DNA from 2 places in the Streptomyces syringium genome. Region 2 is predicted to be linked to the other one. Evidence: riboswitches for the same ligand, from Rfam matches in the RefSeq annotation. Region 2 holds a riboswitch; the other holds the start of a gene.

Evidence for each region. Region 2 has a riboswitch for cobalamin ahead of JO379_RS01885 (ABC transporter substrate-binding protein). Riboswitches for the same ligand answer to the same signal wherever they lie in the genome.
Region 1: another riboswitch for cobalamin. It lies ahead of metE (5-methyltetrahydropteroyltriglutamate--homocysteine S-methyltransferase); the one in region 2 lies ahead of JO379_RS01885 (ABC transporter substrate-binding protein).

The regions. Positions count from the first base shown of each region.
Region 1 is NZ_JAGIOH010000001.1:7,076,071-7,079,799, forward strand. Features, by position in the region: gene JO379_RS30715 (endonuclease/exonuclease/phosphatase family protein) at 1-695, opposite strand, end outside; cobalamin riboswitch at 1,012-1,204, shown strand; gene metE (5-methyltetrahydropteroyltriglutamate--homocysteine S-methyltransferase) at 1,357-3,684, shown strand.
Region 2 is NZ_JAGIOH010000001.1:399,893-403,621, forward strand. Features, by position in the region: gene JO379_RS01875 (MFS transporter) at 1-629, shown strand, start outside; gene JO379_RS01880 (class I SAM-dependent methyltransferase) at 629-1,378, shown strand; cobalamin riboswitch at 1,434-1,616, shown strand; gene JO379_RS01885 (ABC transporter substrate-binding protein) at 1,647-2,675, shown strand; gene JO379_RS01890 (FecCD family ABC transporter permease) at 2,741-3,729, shown strand, end outside.

The DNA of each region.
Region 1 (3,729 bases), 6.7 Mb from region 2:
TGATCGGCCGTGTCCCAGGAGTCCACGAGCGAACCCTGTTCGAGCATCGTGTCGTAGACGGGGTTGCCGTGTGCGGGGACGTTGAAATCGCCGGTGACGATCCGGGGCAGGGCCGGATCCAGACCGCGCAGCCGGGTGGTGATCAGCGCGGCGGAGCGCTCGCGCGCGTTCTGATGGGCGTGGTCGAGATGGGTGTTGAGGGCGTAGCACTCGCCCCCGGTGAGCAGATCGCGGAACCGGACCCAGGTGACCATCCGGATCACAGTGTTGCCCCAGGTCGCGGAGCCGATCAGATACGGGGTGTCGGAGAGCCAGAAGTGGTCGTACGCGACGGGGGCGAGCCGCCGCACGTCGTGGAAGACGGCGGTGAACTCATCGCGGCTGCCTCCCGCGCGGCCCGTGCCGACCCAGGCGTAGCGCGGCCCGAGATCGTCGGCGATGTCGCGCAGCTGCGCGTACAACCCCTCCTGGGTGCCGAGGAGATGAGGGCGCTCGTGGCGCAGCAGCGTGCGCATGACGGGCCGCCGATCGGCCCAGGTGTTCGGCGGGGTGTCGGAGGCGTAGCGGAGGTTGAAGCTCATCACCCGCAGCGGACTCCGGCCGCCACCACCCCCGACGGGCCCGGCCGCGGCCGACGCGGCCACGGCCCGCAGCGCGGTGCGGCGGTCGAAAGGAGCGTGCGCGAAGGCGGTCACGGCGACTCCAGGGTCCGGGCGGGGTCCGGGCGTACCGGAGATTCTCATGCGTCACATGGACCGCCCGCAACGGTGCCGTGGGCGGCGGGTGCGGCCGCCGCGGCGGTGACCACCGGGGTGCCGCACGCCCGTGCCTCCAGGGCGGACAGGCCCCGCCCGGGCCGCCGCCCGGCACGTCGGGCCGGGCGTCCACGCCGTGCCGGGTCGGCACGCGCGGAGTGTCCACCGGCGGATACCGGCCACGCGTCAAGATCGAATCCTTGCGCGGATTCCCCTACCGGTCCTTCCGCATTGTGTCTAGGGTGGGGGACGCAGCTGGTTCGCCCCGCCCGCCAGGCGGGAGCGTCGCAAGAGGGAACCCGGTGGAAATCCGGGACTGCCCCGCAGCGGTGAGTGGGAACGACCGCCGTCATACGCACTGGACGCCCACGCGTCCGGGAAGCGACGGCCAGTAGGTGCCCGGCGGCCCCAAGGCCCCAGGGCGCGCCCGCGAGTCCGAAGACCTGCCACTGCCCGCGCGCCACCCGCGTGCGGTGATCTCGGTGGCCCCGAGGGAGGGCCGGCGGTGGCAGGCAGGTGTGCCCAGCGCGCCCGCCCTCTTCGTCGTCCCTTCGCGCCCGGGTCCGCCGTGGTCATTCCGCGACTCGCGAAGGAGAGTTCCGTGACCGACCGCAACACCACCCCGCCCTCCCGGGCCACCGTCCACGGCTACCCCCGGCAGGGCCAGTCCCGTGAGCTGAAGAAGGCCATCGAGGGCTACTGGGCGGGCCGCGTCACCGCCGACGCCCTGCACACCACCGCCGCCACTCTGCGCCGCGCCGCCTGGCGCCGGTTGACGGAGGCCGGCGTGGACGAGGTGCCCACCGGCGACTTCTCGCTCTACGACCACGTCCTGGACACCACGGTCATGGTCGGCGCCATCCCCGAGCGGCACCGCGCCGCCGTCCGGGACAACGCCCTGGACGGCTACTTCGCCATGGCCCGCGGCACCCAGGAGGCCCCGCCGCTGGAGATGACGAAGTGGTTCGACACCAACTACCACTACCTCGTCCCCGAACTGGGCCCGGACACCGTCTTCACCGCCGACCCCGCCAAGCCGCTCGGCGAGCTGCGCGAGGCCCTCGCCCTCGGCCACACGGCCCGCCCCGTCCTGGTCGGCCCGGTCACCTACCTGCTCCTCGCCAAGCCCGCCCCCGGCGCCCCGGCCGACTTCCAGCCCCTCACCCTCCTCGACCGGCTGCTCCCCGTGTACGCCCGGGTGCTGGCCGAGCTGCGGGCCGCGGGCGCCGAGTGGGTCCAGCTCGACGAGCCCGCGCTCGTCCAGGACCAGTCGCCGGCCGTCCTCAGCGCCGCCACCCGCGCCTACCGCGACCTGGGCGCGCTCGCCGACCGGCCCCGGATCCTGGCCGCCACCTACTTCGACCGCCTCGGTGACGCCCTGCCCGTCCTCGCCAAGTCACCCGTCGAGGGACTGGCCCTGGACTTCACCGGCCCCGCCGCCGCCAACCTCGAAGCCCTCGCCGCGGCCGGCGGCGTGCCGGGCAAGCGCCTCGTCGCCGGCGTCGTCGACGGACGCAACATCTGGATCAACGACCTCGAACACTCGCTGGCCACCCTCGCCACCCTCCTCGGCCTCGCCGGCCGGGTGGACGTGGCCCCCTCCTGCTCGTTGCTGCACGTCCCGCTCGACGCCACCGCCGAACGCGACGTGGACCCCCAGGTCGCCCGCTGGCTCGCCTTCGCCCGCCAGAAGACCGAGGAGATCGTCACCCTCGCCCGCGGACTGAACGAGGGCACGGACGTCATCGCCCCGCAGCTCGCCGCCAACCGCTCCGCCCGCGCCTCCCGCGCCGCCTCGGCCCTGACCCACGACCCGGCCGTCCGGGCCCGTGCCGCGGCCGTCACCGAGCGGGACACCCGCCGCCCGCAGCCGTACTCCGAGCGGACCGCCGCCCAGCGGGCCCGGCTGGGTCTGCCGCTGCTGCCCACCACCACCATCGGCTCGTTCCCGCAGACCACCGAGCTGCGTACCGCCCGCGCCGATCTGCGCGCGGGACGGATCGACGCCGCCGGCTACGACGAGCGCATCGCCGCCGAGATCCGCGACGTCCTCGCCTTCCAGGAGAAGGCCGGGCTGGACGTCCTCGTCCACGGCGAGCCCGAACGCAACGACATGGTCCAGTACTTCGCGGAGCGGCTCACCGGCTACCTCGCCACCCAGCACGGCTGGGTGCAGTCCTACGGCACCCGCTACGTCCGCCCGCCGATCCTGGCCGGCGACATCTCCCGCCCCGAGCCCATGACCGTGGCCTGGACGAGCTACGCCCAGTCGCAGACCGAGCGCCCGGTCAAGGGCATGCTCACCGGCCCCGTCACCATGCTTGCCTGGTCCTTCGTCCGCGACGACCAGCCGCTCGCCGACACCGCCCGCCAGGTCGCCCTGGCCCTGCGCGACGAGGTCTCCGACCTGGAGGCCGCCGGGACCGCCGTCATCCAGGTCGACGAGCCCGCGCTGCGCGAGACGCTGCCGCTGCGCACCGCCGACCGGCCCGGCTATCTGGCCTGGGCGACCGAGGCGTTCCGGCTGACCACCGCGGGCGTCCGGGCGGACACCCAGATCCACACGCATATGTGCTACGCCGAGTTCGGCGTCATCATCGGTGCCATCGAGGAGCTGGACGCCGACGTCATCAGCCTGGAGGCGGCCCGCTCGCACATGCAGGTCGCCGACGAACTCGCCGTGGCCGGATACGGACATGAGGTGGGCCCGGGCGTCTACGACATCCACTCGCCCCGGGTGCCGGGCGTCGAGGAGACCGCCGGCCTGCTGCGCAAGGGGCTCGGTGCCATTCCCGCCGAGCGTTTGTGGGTCAACCCCGACTGCGGCCTGAAGACACGGGGCTGGAGCGAGGTCCGTGACTCCCTGGAGCATCTGGTCCGGGCGGCCCGGCAGGTGCGGGCCGAGCTGACCGGCGCCGACATGCGCTGACGCCGGTCGCCCTCCGCCCTGATCAGGGGGTGACAGCGGGCGTGG
Region 2 (3,729 bases):
AGGCCGATGGTCTCCCGGTGAGCAGGGGCCTGCTCTCGGGAGTGGCACCGCTGCCGTTCGCGGCCAATCTGCTGGCCTTCTATCTGTACTTCCACTTCCAGCACTATCTGGCCGTGTTCGCGGTGGAGCGGGCGTCCAGCGAGTTCTACAGCCTGGTGCTGCTCACCTGCTTCGTCCTGGTCATCGTGGTCCAGCCACTGGCCTCCGGCCGGATCCGCCGGATGCCGTACCGGCGGGCGCTGGTGGGGGGCTTCCTCGCGCTCGCCGCCGGAATGGCGGTCCTGTCGGCCGGCACCAGGACGGCGCTGCTGCTGGGCGGCGCGCTGATCACCTTCGGTGACATCGTGTTGTTCCTGAAGAACGACTTGGAGGCCTTGCGCCGCAGTCCGCGCTCCGATGCCGTCGTGTTCGGGCAGCAGCGTCTCGCGGCCGGCCTCGGCGCGTGCGCGAGCGGGATTCTCGGCGGGCAGCTCTACGGTCTCGGCCTCGACGCCGGGGAGACCGGCTGGTTCTGGCTGGCGGCCGCGGCTCAGTGTCTGCTTCTCCCGCCCCTGCTGCTCGCGGTGCGCACGGCACCGGGTGCGGGGAAACCGATCGACTCGACGACGCGAAGGAAGGCCGGTTCCTGATGACACGGACGGACGGGTTCGAGGACGACGAGTTCTGGACCGAGTTCTACGACTTTCTCTTCTCCGAACAGCGCTACAGCCAGGCGGAGGAACTTCTCGACTCCTCTCCCCTGTTGGCCTTCACTCCCGGGGCCCGTGTCCTGGACCTGTGCTGCGGCCCGGGTGTGTTCACCGTTCCGCTGGCGCGTCGCGGCCACCACGTCACCGGCGTGGACCGCAGTCCCGCGATGCTGGAGCGGGCGCGGGAGTTCTGCGGGGCGGCGGGGGCGAAGGCCCGGTTCGTCCGGACCGACGCGCTGCACCACGTCGAGCCGGAGGCCTACGACGTCGTGCTCAACATGTTCACATCGTTCGGGTACTTCGAGGAACACGCCGCCAACATGCGGGTGTTGCGCAACATGCGTGCTTGTCTGGAACCCGGTGGCCGTCTGCTGCTGGACGTGGCGGGCAAGGAGCTCCTGGCCCGTAAGGTCGTGCCGCCGAAGGTCGTCCACCGGGGCGGTGATCTGCTGGTGCAGACCGACACCGTGCTCGACGACTGGGCCCGGCTGCGCAGCGACTGGGTGCTGGTCCGCGGGGACCGCGTTCGCCGGGCGAGCCTGGTCTGGTTCGTGTACAGCGCGGTCGAACTGCGGGCGATGGCCGAGGAGGCCGGCTTCGAAGAGGTCGAGATCTTCGGTGGCTTCGACGGCCGGCCCTACGACCAGGACGCCGAACGACTGATCCTTCGCGCCTCCCGTCAGGGCTGAATGAGGCGGAGGGGGGCGCGAATTGATCGATCGTGCGCCCTTTCCCGCCTCGCCCGCCACTCGTAATATCACCGGGTCATCGTCGCGACGGGGAATCAGGAAGCCGGTGTGAATCCGGCACGGTCCCGCCACTGTGACCGGGAAGCGATACCTCTGGGGGAGACCACCGCGAGAGCGGTCGGAGGCCAGGGGACGTCGCTCCGGGAGTCAGGACACTGTCCCGTCGCGAGGGCTGTCCGAGGAGCGCGGACTCCGCAGGAGGCATCACATGTACGACGGCATCCACCGTCTTTCCTTTTCGTCCCCCACCCGTCGGCGGATCATCCGTTGTGCGTTGGCTTCGGTCCTTGCCACGAGCTTCCTGGCAGGCTGCGGAGCGACGGACCCTGCGGACGACCGGGCCACGGCCCCGCGGGCGAAGGGGTTTCCCGTCACCATCGACAATTGCGGCACCCGGACCACCTATCGGAAGCCACCCGCCCGGGTGGTGACCATCCACCAGCACCCGGCCGAGCTGATGCTCGCTCTCGGGCTGAAGAAGGCGATGGTCGGCACGTCGTTCCCCGACTCCGCGGTGCTGCCCGAGCACCGCCGCGACTTCGGCCGGATTCCCGAGCTGGCGAAGAAGGAGCCGTCCTTCGAGACCGTCGTGGACGCCGAGCCCGACTTCGTGTACGGCGGCTACGGTTCCGCCTTCGCGGAGAAGGAGGGGCGATCCCGCAAGGTGTTCGCCGAGGCGGGCATCGACACCTATCTCAACCGCGAGTACTGCGGCAAAGGCCGCGTGGCCATGGCGGACGCCTACGAGGAGGTCCGTACCATCGGCCGGATCTTCGGCATCCAGGGCAGGGCCGACGACCTCGTGACGCGCCTCGAGGAACGCGTCGCCAGGACGACCGAAGCGGTCGAAGGCAGCCGGCCGGTGCCGGTGTTCGTCTACGACAGCGGGGACAAGGCGGCCTTCACGGCAGGCGGCAAGAGCCTGGGCACGGAGATCATCCGGCTGGCCGGAGGGCGCAACGTGTTCGGCGACCTCGACGAGGTCTTCGGTGACGTCTCCTGGGAGCAGGTCGTCGAGCGCAAACCCGAGGTCATCGCCATCTACGACTACCGCGGTTCGGGCAGTGTCGAGCAGAAGAAGAAGTTCCTCCTGTCCCACCCCGCCCTCGCCGACGTGCCCGCCGTCAAGAACCAGCGGTTCACGGTACTGCCGCTGACCTCGACCCTGGTCGGTGTGCGGCCCCCCTACGCGGTGGAGGATCTGGCCCGCCGACTGCATCCCGAGCGGTTCCGGTGACGGCCCGTCCGTCGGCCGTGGCGGACACGGCCGACACGGCATCCCGGCGCTCCAGGACGGTCCGGATGCCACCGCGCGGACGGCGCAAGGTGCCCTATCCGCTGGTCCTGGTGCTTCTCGGCGCTCTCCTGCTGGTCTCGGTGACGGCCGGGCTGACCATCGGCTCGGTGAACGTGCCGCCCGGTGAGGTGTGGGGCATCGTCGCCCACCGCGTGGGGGCGCCGTGGCCGGAGCCGGCCTGGACCCGGGCGCGCGAGACCATCGTCCTCGACGCCCGGGCTCCCCGGGTACTGCTCGGCGCGGTGACCGGCTCCGGGCTCGCGGTGGTCGGCACGGCCATGCAGGCCCTGGTCCGCAATCCGCTCGCGGACCCGTATCTGCTGGGCGTGTCCTCGGGCGCCTCGCTGGGGGCGGTCCTGGTCATCGTTTCCGGTGTGACCCTGTTCGGCACGCTGTCGCTGTCGGTGTCCGCCTTCGCGGGAGCCCTGCTCACCCTGCTGCTGGTGTACGCGACCGCCCGGGCCACCGGTCGGATCACCTCCGTCCGGCTGGTGCTGTCCGGAGTCGCCGTCGCCGCCGTCGCGACCGCCCTGACCGACCTCGTGCTGCTGACCGCCGACCGTGGCAACCAGGCCCGCGAGGTGCTCGCCTGGACACTCGGGGGCCTCGGCGGAGTGCGGTGGGACACCCTCTGGCTGCCGGCGGGCGCACTGCTGGTGGCCGTCGCGGTGCTGATCCTGCGGGCCCGGTCGCTCAATCTGTTGCTGGCGGGCGAGGAGGCTGCCACCACCATGGGGCTGGATGTGGCGCGGTTCCGCGGCCGGATGTTCGTGCTGCTCTCCCTCGTCACCGGTGTCCTGGTGGCGGCGGCCGGGCCCATCGGCTTCGTCGGGCTCATGCTGCCGCACATCGTTCGTCTCTTCGTCGGCGGGGACCACCGTCGCGTCCTGCCGGCGGCTGCTCTGGCGGGGGCCGTCTTCCTGGTGTGGGCCGACATCACGGCCCGTACGGTCGCCGCACCGCAGGAGATTCCGGTCGGGGTGCTGACCGCCCT